Regions from separate parts of the Mesorhizobium sp. M1348 genome, predicted to be linked through region 1. Evidence: riboswitches for the same ligand, from Rfam matches in the RefSeq annotation. Region 1 holds a riboswitch; each other region holds the start of a gene.
What was found. Region 1 has a riboswitch for thiamine pyrophosphate ahead of thiC (phosphomethylpyrimidine synthase ThiC). Riboswitches for the same ligand answer to the same signal wherever they lie in the genome.
Positions count from the first base shown of each region.

Region 2: linked by a shared signal. The riboswitch ahead of NKH13_RS33675 (phosphomethylpyrimidine synthase ThiC) and the one ahead of thiC (phosphomethylpyrimidine synthase ThiC) in region 1 are both predicted to bind thiamine pyrophosphate.
Region 3: linked by a shared signal. The riboswitch ahead of thiC (phosphomethylpyrimidine synthase ThiC) and the one ahead of thiC (phosphomethylpyrimidine synthase ThiC) in region 1 are both predicted to bind thiamine pyrophosphate.
Region 4: linked by a shared signal. The riboswitch ahead of thiB (thiamine ABC transporter substrate binding subunit) and the one ahead of thiC (phosphomethylpyrimidine synthase ThiC) in region 1 are both predicted to bind thiamine pyrophosphate.

Region 1 is NZ_JAMYLH010000004.1:169,826-173,836, reverse strand. It holds gene thiO (glycine oxidase ThiO) at 1-461, opposite strand, end outside; gene thiC (phosphomethylpyrimidine synthase ThiC) at 458-2,293, opposite strand; TPP riboswitch at 2,397-2,513, opposite strand; gene NKH13_RS09745 (Fic family protein) at 2,696-4,011, opposite strand, start outside.
Region 2 is NZ_JAMYLH010000046.1:6,345-10,355, forward strand. It holds gene NKH13_RS33670 (Fic family protein) at 1-1,002, opposite strand, end outside; partial or broken gene NKH13_RS33675 (phosphomethylpyrimidine synthase ThiC) at 1,178-1,735, opposite strand; TPP riboswitch at 1,840-1,956, opposite strand; gene NKH13_RS33680 (porin) at 2,502-3,659, opposite strand.
Region 3 is NZ_JAMYLH010000017.1:93,782-97,792, forward strand. It holds gene thiO (glycine oxidase ThiO) at 1-940, opposite strand, end outside; gene thiC (phosphomethylpyrimidine synthase ThiC) at 937-2,772, opposite strand; TPP riboswitch at 2,876-2,992, opposite strand; gene pmtA (phospholipid N-methyltransferase PmtA) at 3,174-3,770, opposite strand; gene NKH13_RS24360 (DUF309 domain-containing protein) at 3,930-4,011, shown strand, end outside.
Region 4 is NZ_JAMYLH010000001.1:189,417-193,427, forward strand. It holds gene NKH13_RS00935 (ABC-F family ATP-binding cassette domain-containing protein) at 1-1,017, opposite strand, end outside; gene NKH13_RS00940 (thiamine diphosphokinase) at 1,019-1,663, opposite strand; TPP riboswitch at 1,791-1,905, shown strand; gene thiB (thiamine ABC transporter substrate binding subunit) at 1,949-2,962, shown strand; gene thiP (thiamine/thiamine pyrophosphate ABC transporter permease) at 3,211-4,011, shown strand, end outside.

The DNA.
Region 1 (4,011 bases):
CCCATCGCCGCCAGCCTATCATGAAGTGCCGCCATCGCCTGACGCGGGTCGAGATGGGCTTCGTCGGGGAAGAGCAGTCCGCGGCGGAAGCGGCCGGCGAGGTCGGGCTCGAGCAACACGATTTCATCTTCATCGACACGCCGATGACCCGAGGTGCGGCTGGCGAACCGGTCGAGCTCGCCCGCATCGCGCGGCGCGGCCACGACCAGGGTTCCGGCCCGTGTCACGTGACCCGGCAGTACCGCATCCCACCAGTCGGCGGCATCGCGTCCGAGATCCAGCACTGGCTGCTCCGCGCTTTCACGCTCGCACCATGGCGCCAGCATACCGCCGGCGAACCATGACGCATTGCCGCCAAGGCTGTGCCTTGTCTCGGCAACGGTCACAGCCGCGCCGCGCGTGGCGAGTTCGAAGGCGACGGTGAGGCCGCCGACGCCAGCCCCTTTGACCAGCAGTCTCATGATCGCTCATGTGCCTCCGGCACAAGCGGTGCGCCGGTCTCGTCCGAGGGCACGTAGAGGTCGCCGCCCTCGCGGTATTTCGCCGCCATCGCGGCCATTCCCTCTTTTTGGGCCTCCGTGCGGATATCGTGAGAGATACGCATGGAACAGAATTTCGGACCGCACATCGAGCAGAAATGTGCCAGCTTGTGCGCCTCCTTGGGCAAGGTCTGGTCGTGGAAGGACCGCGCGGTTTCGGGATCGAGCGACAGGTTGAACTGGTCCTCCCAGCGGAACTCGAAGCGCGCCCGGGAAAGGGCATCATCCCTAACCTTTGCAGCCGGATGACCCTTCGCCAGATCGGCGGCATGGGCGGCGATCTTGTAGGTGATTACGCCGGTCTTGACGTCGTCGCGATCGGGAAGGCCAAGATGCTCCTTGGGCGTGACGTAGCAGAGCATGGCTGTGCCGAACCAGCCGATCATGGCGGCGCCGATACCTGAGGTGATGTGGTCGTAGCCTGGCGCGATGTCGGTCGTCAGCGGGCCAAGCGTATAGAACGGCGCCTCACCGCAGACGGCGAGCTGCTTGTCCATGTTCTGTTTGATCTTGTGCATCGGCACGTGGCCCGGCCCCTCGATCATCACCTGGCAGTCCTTTGCCCAGGCGATCTTCGTCAATTCACCGAGCGTTTCCAGCTCGGCGAATTGCGCCGCATCATTGGCGTCGGCGATCGAGCCCGGACGAAGCCCGTCGCCGAGCGAGAAGGAGACGTCATAGCCGCGGCAGATGTCGCAGATTTCCGCGAAATGCTCGTAGAGGAAGCTTTCCCGGTGATGGTGCAGGCACCATTTGGCCATGATTGAGCCGCCGCGCGAGACAATGCCCGTGACCCGGTCGACGGTCAGCGGGATGTAATGCAGCCGCACACCGGCATGGATGGTGAAGTAGTCGACGCCTTGTTCGGCCTGCTCGATCAGCGTGTCTCGATAGACCTCCCAGCTCAGATCCTCGGCGATGCCGCCCACCTTCTCCAGCGCCTGGTAGAGCGGCACCGTGCCGATCGGCACCGGCGCATTGCGCACGATCCATTCGCGGATGTTGTGGATGTTGCGGCCAGTCGACAGGTCCATCACCGTGTCGGCGCCCCAGCGGATCGCCCACACCATCTTTTCCACTTCCTCGGCCATCGAGGAGGTGACCGCCGAATTACCGATATTGGCGTTGATCTTGACCAGGAAATTGCGGCCGATGATCATCGGCTCGCTCTCGGGATGATTGATGTTGGCGGGAATGATCGCGCGTCCGCGCGCCACCTCGTCGCGCACGAACTCCGGCGTTACGAAATCGGGGATGGCCGCGCCGAAGGCTTCGCCGTCGCGCTGCAGCTTGCCGCGCAACATCTGACGGCCGAAGTTCTCGCGGATGGCGACGAACTCCATCTCGGGGGTGATGATGCCGGCGCGCGCATAGCCAAGCTGGGTCACCGCCTTGCCTGCCTTGGCCCTGAGTGGCCGGTTGCGAATGGGAAATTCCGGCGTCAGGCGCTCACCGGTCACAAATCCGTTGTCCTCCGGCCGCACGCGGCGGCCGTCATAGGCCTCGACATCGCCGCGCGCCGTGATCCATTCGTGGCGAAGCCGGGCAAGACCGTTTTCAATGCTGGTTTCGACAGCCGGGTCGGTATAGGGGCCGGACGGATCGTAGACGGTGACGGGCGGCTCGCCGGCCGTTGGATGGACGGAGATTTCGCGCATCGGCACCCTGATCTGCGGATGGAGGACGCCGGGCTTGTGGATTTTCCGCGAGGCTGGCAGCGGTCCCGTCGAGACGGCGGGAGTGAGGGCATTCATCTTGAGGCTCCTTTGCTCATGCATTGGAGACCCAGTTCTGTGCCGGAAGGATGAAAAGACGCTTCTGTCGACCTGCCGAAACAGGACCTGGGGCGTAAACTCCCGCAAAGCGCTTGCACCGTCCCTACGCCAGTATGAACTGGATCAGGTTCAACGGGTCACTGCGCCGCGAAAGCAAGCAGTATCTCAGCCCCTTGCCGGGACTCCCCTGGTGAATGCGTCAGGTTGAACGGGCCGGCGCCGGTTTGTCAAGCGCGTTCTGGCCGCGGCCGATCGGCGGCCGGTCAGACCGTGCGGAAAAAATCGTGCATGTCTCGGCGACAAGTCAAGCGTGGGAGATGAAGGCAGGGACAAGGGAATCGCAAACGGTCGGACTAAAAATCGATCCTGATGATCACGCCTTCAATGGGCACCAAAGGTTTGCGCGTAGATCGCCTCGATTCTTCCTGCCTCGTCACTGGTCAGCGCGGCGAATTCCTTTTCGCGCGCGCGGTTCGACAGATGTCCATCATTCTGGTGAAGAAAACGGAAGAGCAGATCGGTCAACCGCTCGGGCATCTCGATAAAGGCGTCCACCTGCTGCCGGAATTGATCGTAGCGCTGCAGAAATGCGGTTTCCTCGGGAAGGTCCCGTTCGATCGTCCGCCGAACGCAGGCATAGAGGAATTCGGCGTGCGGGGTTGCATCGAAGAACCGGTAGAAATCACCGGTGTCATTCAGCACCCGGACGTTGAATTGCGGCGTCGGTTCCCATTCCACCAACGGCAGAAGGCGCTGCGAATAGCTCTCGAGCACGCCCCTGTACTCGTTGATCTGGTCCAGGATCGCGGCCGAGACGGGAAAGACCACTCCCGGCGGATTGAAGCCGCGCATGGCAAGGACGTGGTGGATTAGGTAGCGGTGAATGCGGCCGTTTCCGTCCTCGAACGGGTGGATGTAGACAAAGCCGAAGGCGAGGATTGCGGCGGCTATGACTGCATCAAGGTTCTGCGCGGGGCCCTGATCGAAGGCCGCCATTCCATCGATTAGCCGCGGCAGGTCCTCGGGCCGAGCGCTGATGTGATCGGGCAGGGGCGTGCCGTTGTCTCGGTCATGCTCACCGACGAAACCCCCTTCTTTTCGGAAGCCAAGTCTTACTAAACGGGCGTCGCCAAGTACAATTCTTTGCAGACGCAGCAGCTCATCGCGATCGATCGGCCAGCGGCCGGCTTCGCCGATGGCGCGGCCCCAGCGCTGGATGCGATCTTGCGGCGGGCGCTCGCCCTCGATCGCATAGCTTGATCGCGAGTCTTTGAGCAAAAGAAAGGCGGCGGTCCGAGCAAGGAGGTCGCGCGGCACGTCCGCTACGATTGCCTCCGCGCGCCGCGGTAGTTCAAGGGCGATGAATTTTTCGAGAGTCTTGGTTCGGAACACCAGCGGGCAGAACTCAGGCGTGCCGGGGAGATTGTCCCTTATGCGGTAGCGCGAAGCGGTCTTCTCGGATCCGGGCCACTGCAGCTCGGGATCGACAACCGAAACGTATCGTCCGGCCTCCGCGTCCGCCAGATCGAGACGCGTGCCCGTCAGCCATTCATATAGAAACCAGATGCGGCGGGCATAGCTGCCTGTGGGGCTTTCACGGACGAGCGCCTCGATCGGTGCGGGACCGGTCACCTGGAACAGCCGTTTGAGGACGGCAAGGTCGAGCCCCTCGTACTTGAGCGCGAAGGTCAGGTGGC
Region 2 (4,011 bases), on a different contig from region 1:
CGCGGCAAGCGCATCCCGGTTCTTGCGGTCCTCTTCATCAATCTCCGGATTCCAGCTCCCCTCGCGCACCCGGCCGATGAGTTCCGGGGTGACGCTGTACCCTTCTATCGACAGCGAATGGTAGGCGTCGCTTTCGTAGATATCCTCGACGAACTTCATATAGGCGTCTTTGTCGGACGGCAGTCCGGGCGCCTTCGGGAATATCTCGATGATGGCTTCGCGCTGCGATTGCCAGATCGCGCGCAGGCGGGCGACCAACGGCGGTACGCCCGCCGCAATGGTTGTCACTCCAATTTGTCCCGCGAACGGATCGGATTCGCGCACGTCATAGCCGGCGGCTTTGAAGGCGGCCACGATTTCATCGGCAAAGGAGTCGCGTCCTACGCGACGGAAGGCCCCCGCAAGCCGTCCCGCCACGGCGGAATGGCCGCCATCAAGCAGCAGGGCCAGAACGGTTGATACGTCGCGCACCGACGCCATGGCGATCTGCATCTCGATAGGGGCGCGCTGGAAGAACGCTTCCGGCACCCGGGTAAGGGCGGCCTCGACAGTGAACACGCGCTGGCCGTTTTTCTCTGTCAGTTCGGCCGGCATCTCCTTGACCTTGAGGTCATAGAGCGAAGTGCCGAACAGCAGGTCGATTCTGTTATTCGTGCCTTTGGGGGTGTTCACCACCACCTGAGGCGGAATAGTGGGCGCTTCCGCGTGCAGAAGCAGCGACTGCTCCGGTGACAGGAACCAGTCCTTGCCGAACCGGTCATTGCAGTAAAGGGAGCAGAACTCCCAGAAGCTCGCGTACCAGGGGGTGGTGTCTTGCTGCTGTGCCTGCGGGCCGGTCGACATGAGCCAGCCTTTGATAACATCGCGCAGGAACCCGTTCTGCAGCAGCCGCTCCCGGTGGACGCGGGTCAGCTCATCTGATTTGAATATGCGCCGCCCACCCTCCTGCAGCTCTTTGAGGACGGCCAGTGATACAGCGAGTTTTTCATGGGGCTTGGCCATGGCCGTGCCTTTGCAACTTTTTTAGAGCTGTGCGATTACAAGTATATAGTGCTGATAGGCGACAAGTCAATGATGCTGTGGAGTTGCAAGTTTTTTAAGTCGTGCGTAACAAGTTTTTTATGCGATAATCGGCAAGTGCGATCGTTTCCATAGCCGCGCGAAGGATCGTTACCCGGATGGGCCGAGACCCAGCTCCCTCTTCTCGGACGAATTCCGGCGTGACGAAATCGGGAATGGCTGCGCCGAAGCTTTCGCCGTCGCGTTGCAGCTTGCCTCGAAGGATCTCGCGGCCGAGGTTCTCGCGGATGGCGACGAATTCCATTTCGGGGGTGATGATGCCGGTGCGCGCATAGGCAAGCTGGGTCACTGCCTTGCCCGACCTGGCCCTGAGCGGCCGGTTGCGCACGGGAAATTCCGGCGTCAGGCGTTCGCCCGCCGCGAATCCATTATCTTCCGGCCGGACATGGCGGCCTTCATAGGCCTCGACATCGCCGCGCGCCAAGATCCACTCGTGGCGAAGCCGGGCAAGGCCCTTGTCGATGCTGGTTTCGACAGTCGGGTCGGTATAGGGGCCGGACGGATCGTAGACGGTGACGGGCGGTTCGCCGGCCGCCGGGTGGACGGAGATTTCGCGCATCGGCACTTTGATGTGCGGATAGAGGACGCCGGACCTATGGATTTTCCGTGAGGCAGGCAGCGGTCCCGTCGAGACGGCGGGGCTGAGGGCATTCATCTTGAGGCTCCTTTGCTCGTTGCATTGGAAACCCAGTTCTGTGCCGGGAGGATGAAAAGACGCTTCTGTCGACCTGCCGAAACAGGACCTCGGGCGTAAACTCCCGCAAAGCGCTTGCACCGTCCCTACGCCAGTATGAACTGGATCAGGTTCAACGGGTCACTGCGCCGCGAATGCCAGCAGTATCTCAGCCCCTTGCCGGGACTCCCCTGGTGAATGCCTCAAATTGAGCGGGCCGGAACTATCTCGTCAAGCGCATTCGGCCCGCGCCGGTGATCGTCGGGCGATCGTCTCGGCCAGGCGCAAGATCGGATGGAGCGTCGCCTGAGAATCGTCTGTTCCTCGATCAGCCTCGCTTATGCTCTGGAGCTTGTTCTCTCGCGCCCGAATTTCCGCGGGGATGGCTGAACGGAGGCGATCCATTTGCGATTTTCAAGTGCGTCGGGCCGCACCCCCACAATCGCTCAACAAGTCGAACACGTCCTGACCCGACTGGGCCTTCAAGTTCGGACCTGAAACCTGGCCGGGTACTGCTGGATGGCAGGGTCTGTCAAGCGGGCGGAAGGGATGAGGAAATGAAAGAGCTGCAGATCAAAACACAGCGATGAATATCGCCTGCGCGATCATCCGGACCAGATCTGATATGAAACATCGTCCGGCCCCGAGATCGAGGCTCCAATCTCGTATAGCTTCCATGCGACGTTCTCTTGGAGTGTTGCGGGATTGGTCCGCTCAACCGGATCTCGGAGCTCAACCCTTTCATCCGTTAGAATGAGCGTTCGAAACGCAGGATTCCGCCGACACTGCTCTTCTTGTTGGCGTTGGTCCAATTCACGTTGGAAGCGTCCAGCTTGCCGACGGCGAAGTTACCGTATCGGCCATAGTCGAGTTCCGCCGTAACTGTGAAATCTGGAAGAAACGCATAGGCGACGTTTGCAGCGACACCATGGTTCTTGAGCTGATCACCGGAGAGCTGAAGCTTGAACGAAGTTGTCTCGTTGAGCTCGTAAGCGGCGCCAGCCCAGAAAGCCCAGTTCCCGCCCCAACTCTTATAGAAGCCGCGACCATGAGCGTCGATGGCGTTCGTGGAGTCGTCGTTGAGCTTGCCGTTGGAACCGTAGCCGAGCATTCCGAACAGCAACAGTTCGTTGGTGACATTGATGTCGACACGGACCTTGGCGGCCACCGATTCGTAGTTGCTATCATAAGCGGCAACGCCGGTGATCGCGCCCCAGCCATGTGTGTATTTCAAGCCGCCGACTACGTGCGGTGCGTAGCTGTCGATTGTGCCGACCACGCCCGAGCCTTCTTCGAGCGAAACCACGGCCGAAAAGCCGTTCCCGGCGTCGAAGTAGTACTGAACCACATTGGTATCGAAAGCGCCGTAGGGAACCGGCGTCTGGTTGAGTACGTCACCCGCGCCGCCAATAAACATGTCGAAGGCCGACCAGTCCTTACCAACTCGGAGGCCACCAAGCTGAATCCAGGCGAAAGTCAAGGTGCTGTCTCCGTTGAAGGCATAGGACCGAGAACTGTCCGAAACCGAAGTGTGGCGGTTGCCGAAGTTCATGCGGGTTTCGGTGTAGGTCTTCAACGTGCCGAGTTCGGTCTCCTGGCCGGTCCAAGTTTTCAATGTGAAGCGCGTGTTGTTTTGCCATGTGCCCTGATGCTCACCAGTCCTCACATCCGAGGTTCTTGCGTGATCAACCAATCCGACATGGCCCAAGCCGACGTCGTAACGGACATAGCCGCCGATGCGCACGCAGGTCTCAGTGCCTGAAATGTAGACGTAGCCCGAGCCGTAGACGTCGCAGATTTTAACGTACTCAGTCGGGTCAGGCTCGGCAACGGCGGTCACGGCGCGAGCGTCGGAAACGGCAATCAGTGCCGCAGTTGAGCCGAGGAGGAGGCTCCTAATGTTCATTGTTGATCTCCGTTCAAAGAGTAAAAGGAATGGACGTCAGTGATGAAGTCTTGCTAAGGAAACAGTCGATAACGATGCGCATTGAGTTGAATTTGAGCAGTTTTGATGCGCTCGTCACGCCAGATATTCATCAGAAATTGAGAATATGATTGGGTGTTATTGTTACAAATATGCGATTGTTATTACAAATATAATAATCGCCGAAACGACTCCATCCAACATTTCTGTACAAATCATCCCCGTCATCTCCGCTAGTTGTGGGCGGGCCGTCACAAAGGCTTCTACTGCAAATGACGTGCCATCCTGACGACGCAGCTGCGGCTTGAAGCTCAAGTGTGCCGGCGGACCTTGG
Region 3 (4,011 bases), on a different contig from region 1:
AAACCAGGTCGGCAGCCTGGCGCGCCATGGCGGGAGCCAGGAGAAAACCGTGACGATAGAGCCCGTTGATCGCGATGATCTCACCGTTCGTTTCGGCGCGCGGCAAATTGTCGGGAAAGGCTGGACGGACGCCAACACCGGTTTCAACGATCTCGGCCTCGCCAAAGGCCGGATGGAGGGCATAGGCGGTACCCAGCAGCTCCAACATGGAGCGCGCCGTAACCGGTCCGGCGGACTGGCTTTCAATCATCGTCGCACCAACCATGAAACGGTGGTCGGTGCGCGGCACTGCATAGAGTGGAAAGCGCGGATGCAGCAGCCTGACCGGGCGCGACAGCGAGGTATCAGGGGTGCGCAGGATGAGCATTTCGCCGCGAACGCCGCGCAACCTGTCATCGGCGGCTGCCATTCCCGTGCAATCGATCTGACGATCGAAACCAAAAACATGCTGGGCGTCGGCGCCGAAGTGGAATTCGACACCCATGGCCGCGAGCTTGTCATGAAGCGCTGCCATCGCCTGGCGCGGATCGAGATGGCCCTCATCGGGAAAGAGCAATCCGCGGCGGAAGCGGCCGGCTAAGTCGGGCTCCAGCAAGGCAATTTCATCTTCCTCGACGCGCCGATAGCCCGTCGTGCGGCTGGCGAACCGGTCGAGCTCGCCCGCATCGCGCGGCGCGGCCACGACCAGCGTTCCGGTCCGCGTCACCTGGCCGGGCGTTGCGGCATCCCACCAGTCGGCGGCACCGCGCCCGAGATCCAGCACCGGCTGCTCGGCGCTTTCGCGCTCGCACCATGGCGCCAACATGCCGCCGGCGAACCACGACGCATTGCCCCCAAGGCCAGGCCTTGTCTCGGCAACGGAAACCGCCGCGCCGCGTGCGGCGAGCTCGAAGGCGGCGGTGAGGCCGGCAACGCCGGCCCCTTTGACCAGCACCTTCATGATGGCTCATGCGCCTGTGGCGAAAGCGGTGCGCCGGTCTCGTCCGCCGGCACGTAGAGATCGCCGCCCTCGCGGTATTTCGCCGCCATCGCCGCCATGCCCTCTTTCTGTGCCTCGGCGCGGATGTCGTGAGAGATACGCATGGAGCAGAATTTCGGTCCGCACATCGAGCAGAAATGCGCCACCTTGTGCGCCTCCTTGGGCAAGGTCTGGTCGTGGAAGGACCGCGCGGTTTCCGGGTCGAGCGACAGATTGAACTGGTCCTCCCAGCGGAACTCGAAGCGCGCGCGGGAAAGCGCATCATCCCTGACTTTCGCTGCCGGATGGCCCTTCGCCAGGTCGGCGGCGTGGGCGGCTATCTTGTAGGTGATCACGCCGATCTTGACGTCGCTGCGATCGGGAAGGCCGAGATGCTCCTTGGGCGTGACGTAGCAGAGCATGGCGGTGCCGAACCAGCCGATCATCGCGGCGCCAATGCCTGAGGTGATGTGGTCGTAGCCCGGCGCGATGTCGGTCGTCAGCGGTCCAAGCGTATAGAACGGCGCCTCGCCGCAGACAGCGAGCTGCTTGTCCATGTTCTGCTTGATCTTGTGCATCGGCACGTGGCCGGGGCCCTCGATCATCACCTGGCAATCCTTCGCCCAGGCGATCTGCGTCAGCTCGCCAAGCGTTTCCAACTCGGCGAACTGCGCCGCGTCGTTGGCATCGGCGATCGAGCCCGGACGAAGGCCGTCGCCGAGCGAGAAGGAGACGTCGTAGGCTCTGGCGATGTCGCAGATCTCGGCGAAATGCTCGTAGAGGAAGCTCTCCCGGTGATGGTGCAGGCACCATTTGGCCATGATCAAGCCGCCGCGCGAGACGATGCCCGTGACCCGGTCAACGGTCAGCGGGATGTAATGCAGCCGCACGCCGGCGTGGATGGTGAAATAGTCGACGCCCTGTTCGGCCTGTTCGATCAGCGTGTCGCGGTAGACCTCCCAGGTCAGATTCTCGGCAATGCCGTTGACCTTTTCGAGCGCCTGATAGAGCGGCACCGTGCCGATCGGCACCGGCGCATTACGCACGATCCATTCGCGGATGTTGTGGATGTTGCGGCCGGTCGAGAGGTCCATCACCGTGTCGGCGCCCCAGCGGATGGCCCAGACCATCTTTTCCACTTCCTCGGCCATCGACGAGGTGACCGCCGAGTTGCCAATATTGGCGTTGATCTTCACCAGGAAATTGCGGCCGATGATCATCGGCTCACTCTCGGGATGATTGATATTGGCGGGAATGATCGCGCGTCCGCGAGCCACCTCGTCGCGCACGAATTCCGGCGTCACGAAGTCTGGAATCGCCGCGCCGAAGGCTTCGCCGTCGCGCTCAAGCTGGCCGCGCAGCATCTCGCGGCCAAGGTTCTCGCGGATGGCGACGAACTCCATTTCAGGCGTGATGATGCCGGCGCGCGCATAGGCAATCTGGGTCACTGCCTTACCGGCCTTAGCTCTGAGCGGCCGGTTGCGTATGGGAAATTCCGGTGTCAGGCGCTCGCCAGTCGCAAATCCATTGTCTTCCGGCTGGACATGACGGCCGTCATAGGCTTCGACATCGCCGCGTGCCGTAATCCATTCATGGCGAAGCCGGGCCAGGCCTTTTTCGATACTGGTTTCGACAGTCGGGTCGGTATAGGGGCCGGACGGATCGTAGACGGTGATGGGCGGCTCGCCGGCCGTCGGGTGGACGGAGATTTCGCGCATCGGCACCTTGATGTGCGGATGGAGGACGCCAGACTTGTGGATTTTCCGTGAGGCAGCCAGCGGCCCTGTCGACACGGCGGGGGTGAGGGCATTCATCTTTAGGCTCCTTTGCTCATGCATTGGAGACCCAGTTCTGTGCCGGAAGGATGAAAAGACGCTTCTGTGGACCTGCCGAAACAGGACCTCGGGCGTGAACTCCCGCAGAGCGCTTGCACCGTCCCTACGCCAGTATGAACTGGATCAGGTTCAACGGGTCACTGCGCCGCGAAAGCCAGCAGTATCTCAGCCCCTTGCCGGGACTCCCCTGGTGAATGCCTCAGGTTGAACGGGCCGGCGCGGCTTTGTCAAGCGCATTTGGCCCGCCCACTGTCAAATCAACCAGGACCGCGTCGTCTTCTTGGCAATCTGGCATCTGCCCCTGCTCTGTTCCACATCCTATTTGGGTGCAAGGCCACCACTCAGCGGAACCCTCAGAGAAGGAAACCGTCCAGATTTGGCTAGTCTGCTCGACGATAAGTCCAGAGCTGTGCCGGCGGTATGTTGCGGACGACGAAGTCATAGTGGGAAACCACGTAACGGTCTGGCATCTTGATCACCGGCGACAGAGGTCCGTATGTGATCTGAATCACGGGCCGGCCGGCAGGAATACGGGCAAGCAGATCCTCAACCAGCGCGACACGCTGTTGCATTGGAAAGCTCAACAGCGGGACTGCACTTATAACACAATCGAACTGTTCACCTTTGCGCTCACCCAGCGCTTCGTCCAGCGCAAATGCGTCGCCCAATCTGAAGTCCACATTCGGAAAGCGTTGCACCAGGCCGTCGTAGAAAATCCTGGAATATTCGACTGAAACCAGCTGGCGCGGCTTGATTCCCCTGGCCAGGATCGCCTTTGTGATGACACCGGTTCCCGCGCCAAGCTCCAGAATCGGCAATCCTGACCGTGGGTTCACCACGCTTGCCATCCGGCGTGCCGCATAAACCGAAGTGGGAATAAGGGCTCCCACGCCCTTCTTGTCCTTCTGCCAGCCTTTGAAGAATTGGACTTCTTCCTCAAACCTTTTGCCGAGCCGCTCCTTCAGTCGCAAAATCATATCTTCTCCCTGCGTCAGCCGCTTACCCAACGTCATGAATTTGGCAAAGCGCGTTTTGGCCAATCTCGCCACCCTTTACAAGCCCGTTAAGACTGCTTGCCTGTCACGACGCGGTCAGCATGAATTGCCCATTAACGCACTTTCATGTTTGCTGGGCCTATGTTTCGCCCTCGCCTGCTGCCCGAAAAAAGTTTCCCGAGCTATGCGTATCTGCCCGGCAAATATCCGCATCCGGTGCGTG
Region 4 (4,011 bases), on a different contig from region 1:
CACCGTGCCCGCGTCCGGCTTCAATTCGCCGGTCAGCATCTTCAACAGCGTCGTCTTGCCGGCGCCGTTTGGCCCGACCAGGCCGACGCGATCGCCGCGCTGGATGCGTGTCGAAAATCCCTTGACCACCGTCAGATCGCCAAAGCTCTTCTCAATGTTCTTGGCTTCGATCACCAGCTTGCCGGATTCGGCGGCGTCGCTGGCTGTCATTGTCGCCGCACCCTCGGCGCCGCGATGGCCGCGAAAGCGCTGTCGCATGGTCTGCAACTCACCGAGCCGGCGCATGTTGCGCTTGCGCCTTGCCGTCACGCCATAGCGCAGCCAGTGCTCCTCGCGCACGATCTGGCGGCCGAGCTTGTGCTGCTCGCGCTCTTCCTCCTCCAGCACCGTGTCGCGCCATTCCTCGAAATAAGCAAAGCCCTTGTCGAGGCGGCGGGTCTGGCCGCGGTCGAGCCAGATTGTGGCGCGCGACACGCGTTCGAGAAAACGGCGGTCATGCGAGATGACGACCAGCGCCGAGGAGGTGCGGGCAAGCTCCTCCTCCAGCCATTCGATGACCGAAAGGTCGAGATGATTGGTCGGCTCATCGAGGAGGAGAATGTCGGGCTCCGGCGCCATGACGCGGGCGAGGGCCGCGCGCCGCGCCTCGCCGCCGGAGAGGTCGTTCGGCCGTTCCTCGCCGGACAGGCCGAGATGCTCCATCAGATAGGTGGCGCGGTAGGGATCGTCGGCGGGTCCGAGCCCCGCCTCGACATAGGCGCGAATGGTCGCAAAACCGTCCATGTCGGGCATTTGCGGCAAATAGCGCACAGTCGCCGAGGGCTGGCGGAAGACTTCGCCGTCCTGCGGTTCGATCAGCCCGGCAGCGATCTTGAGGAGCGTCGACTTGCCCGAGCCGTTGCGGCCAACCAGGGCGATCTTGTCGCCAGCCGAAGCCGTCAGGGCGGCACCGTCGAGCAGCGGCGTGCCGCCAAAGGTCAGCTTTATCCCGTCGAGATTGAGAAGCGGCGGCGCCATATCAGCTTTCAGGTAGGGGAAAAGGATGCGCGAGCAGCAGCGCGCGGCCGCTGGCCAGCGCGATTTCCAGCCGGCCCTTGACCTCATTGGAAATGGTCAGCGACGACCCGAAGGCAACCTCGACATGGGCGAGCGGCCATTTGGCGCCGGTGACTGTCAGGCCGGCAAGATCCGAAAAGCCGAGCACCGAAAACAGTGTGCCGTCGGCATAGTCGAAGCCAACCTTTCCGGGCAGCAAGGGAATGCCTTCCTGTGCGCCGCTGGTCAAAAGCACTTCCGTTCCGCCTTCCGCCAGCCGGACGCTCAGCGCCAGATGCAGGAAGATGTGGTCGGTGCGTTTGCCGCCGAAGGCGCCTGCGAGCACAAGGCTGGTAGCACCGCGTTCGAGCGCGGCGGCGATAGCGAGTTCACCGTCGGTCTTGTCCTTTTCGGCGGGAAACACCTGCCGTGGCACGGCGGCCAGATCCTCCGGCAAATCGGCAGGCACGGAATCGAAATCGCCGACCCAGAGTTCCGGCCTCAGGCCCAGCATGCGGGCATGGCCGATGCCGGCATCGGCGGCGATAACGCGGGAGCCTTCGACCTGGCGGTCGAGCAGCGGCGTGCGGATGAGATCGCCGCCAAGCAGGATGGTGAATGTGCTCATATCTCGTGGCCCTTACCAGCCCTGCCCCGGAAACGGAAGATGAAACGGCAGACGAAACGGAAGGCTGGGCTTTGGATGCCCGGCAAACTTCCGCTTGCGCAGCACTTCGGCCGGGCCTATGTGTCGCAACGCTCTAACGGGGTGCCGGACGCGATCTTCGCGGACCGGCTGAGAGGCAAGACTGCCAACCCGCTGAACCTGATCCGGTTTGTACCGGCGGAGGGATTAGACGTTTCGGACAGCCCGACGCCTCAATTCCTTTCAACGCGAACGAAGGAGGCGCCGATGCGCAGTTTTTTCCACTCTCTTGTCTCGATTATCCTGCTTGCAGCATCCGCGCTGGCCTTGCCAGGGCAGGCATCGGCACAGGATAAGCTGACCGTCTATACCTATGAAAGCTTTACCGCCGATTGGGGTCCGGGACCGGCGGTGAAGAAGGCCTTCGAGGCCGAATGCAACTGCGTCGTCGAATTCGTCTCGGCCGCCGACGGCGTCGCGCTGCTCAACCGTGTGAAGCTGGAAGGCGCCGCGACCAAGGCCGATATCGTGCTTGGCCTCGATACCAATTTGACTGCGGACGCCAAGGCAACCGGCCTGTTTTCGCCGCACGGCGCTGTGTCGGGCGTCAGCGTCCCGGGAGCCTGGAGCGACGATATTTTCGTGCCGTTCGACTATGGCTATTTCGCCGTCGTCTACGATACCGAAAAACTGAAGAGCCCGCCGAAGAGCCTCAGGGAATTGGTCGAGGGCGATGCCGGCGACAAGATCGTCATCCAGGATCCGCGCACCTCGACGCCGGGCCTTGGCCTGCTGTTGTGGGTCAAGTCGGTCTATGGCGACAAGGCGCCGGAAGCCTGGGCCAAGCTCAAGTCAAAGGTGCTGACGGTGACGCCGGGCTGGAGCGAGGCCTACAGCCTGTTCACCAAGGGCGAGGCGCCGATGGTGCTGTCCTACACCACCTCGCCGGCCTACCATATGGTCGCCGAAAACACCGAGCGCTACCAGGCGGCGTCCTTCGAGGAGGGCGAATATCTGCAGATCGAGGTTGCGGGGATCACCACCAAGGGTGCGAAGAACCCGCTGGCGGAAAAGTTCGTTGCCTTCATGACCGGACCGAAATTCCAGGATGTCATTCCCGAAACCAACTGGATGTTCCCGGCCGGCAAGACCGACAAGCCGCTCAATCCGGCGTTCGACAAGCTTGTCAAACCGACCAAGACGTTGCTGTTCAGCCCGGAAGAGGTCGCGGCAAATCGTAAGGCTTGGGTCGATGAGTGGCTTGCGGCGATGAGCAAGTAGGATTCCATATGGTGTTCGTTCCCGCCCACCCCCCTCTGGCCTACCGGCCATCTCCCCCGCAAGGGGGGAGATTGAGCTCTCAGCCGCTTTCGCCAATCTCCACTGCGGCAGGAATGAGCGGGGCAACGAAGCTGCCGATCTCCCCCCTTGCGGGGGAGATGGCCGGTAGGCCAGAGGGGGGTGGGCGGGAACACGACCTCAGCCAAGTTCCTCCTCTCAGCACCCATCGTTAAGCTGGGTAGCGCGAAATGCAGGCTCGCCGTCCTGACTCCCGCGTCACTGCCGGCATCGTCGCGCTCGCCGCCATCGCGCTGCTGATCGGCGGGGCATTCGCCGGGCTCGTCGTCGAAGCCACACGCGACCTGTCCGGCGCCGCCTCCGCTTTCGATTCCTATCTCTTGCGCGTCGCCCGTTTCACGCTCTGGCAGGCGGTCCTTTCGACGCTGCTCTCCGTCGCGCCGGCGCTGTTCGTCGCGCGTGCCCTGTCGCGGCATCCACAGTTTTTCGGGCGAGGCTTCATCCTGCAGCTTTTCGCCGTGCCGCTGGCGCTGCCGGCCATTGTTGCCGCACTCGGTGTCCTGGCGCTCTATGGCCGCGCCGGCTATTTTGCCGGCACGCTCGGCGCGCTAGGCGGCCAGAGCTGGCCCGGCATCTACGGCCTGTCGGGCATTCTCGTGGCCCATGTTTTTTTCAATCTGCCGCTGGCAACGCGGCTGTTCCTTGAAGCGTTGCAGACCGTGCCGGCCAACCAATGGCGGCTGGCGAGCCAGCTTGGCATGGGCGCTGCGCCGGCCTTTCGGCTGATCGAATGGCCGCCGCTGCGTGCGGCCTTGCCGGGCGTTGCCGGGCTCGTTTTCATGCTGTGCATCACCTCCTTCACCATCGTGCTTACACTCGGCGGCGGACCCAGCGCGACGACGCTGGAGGTTGCCATCTACCAGGCGCTGCGTTTCGACTTCGACCCGGCGCGGGCGGTGACGCTCACCCTGCTGCAGATTGCCCTGACCTTCGTCGTCGTGCTGGCCTTGACGCGGCTCGGCGCCAATATG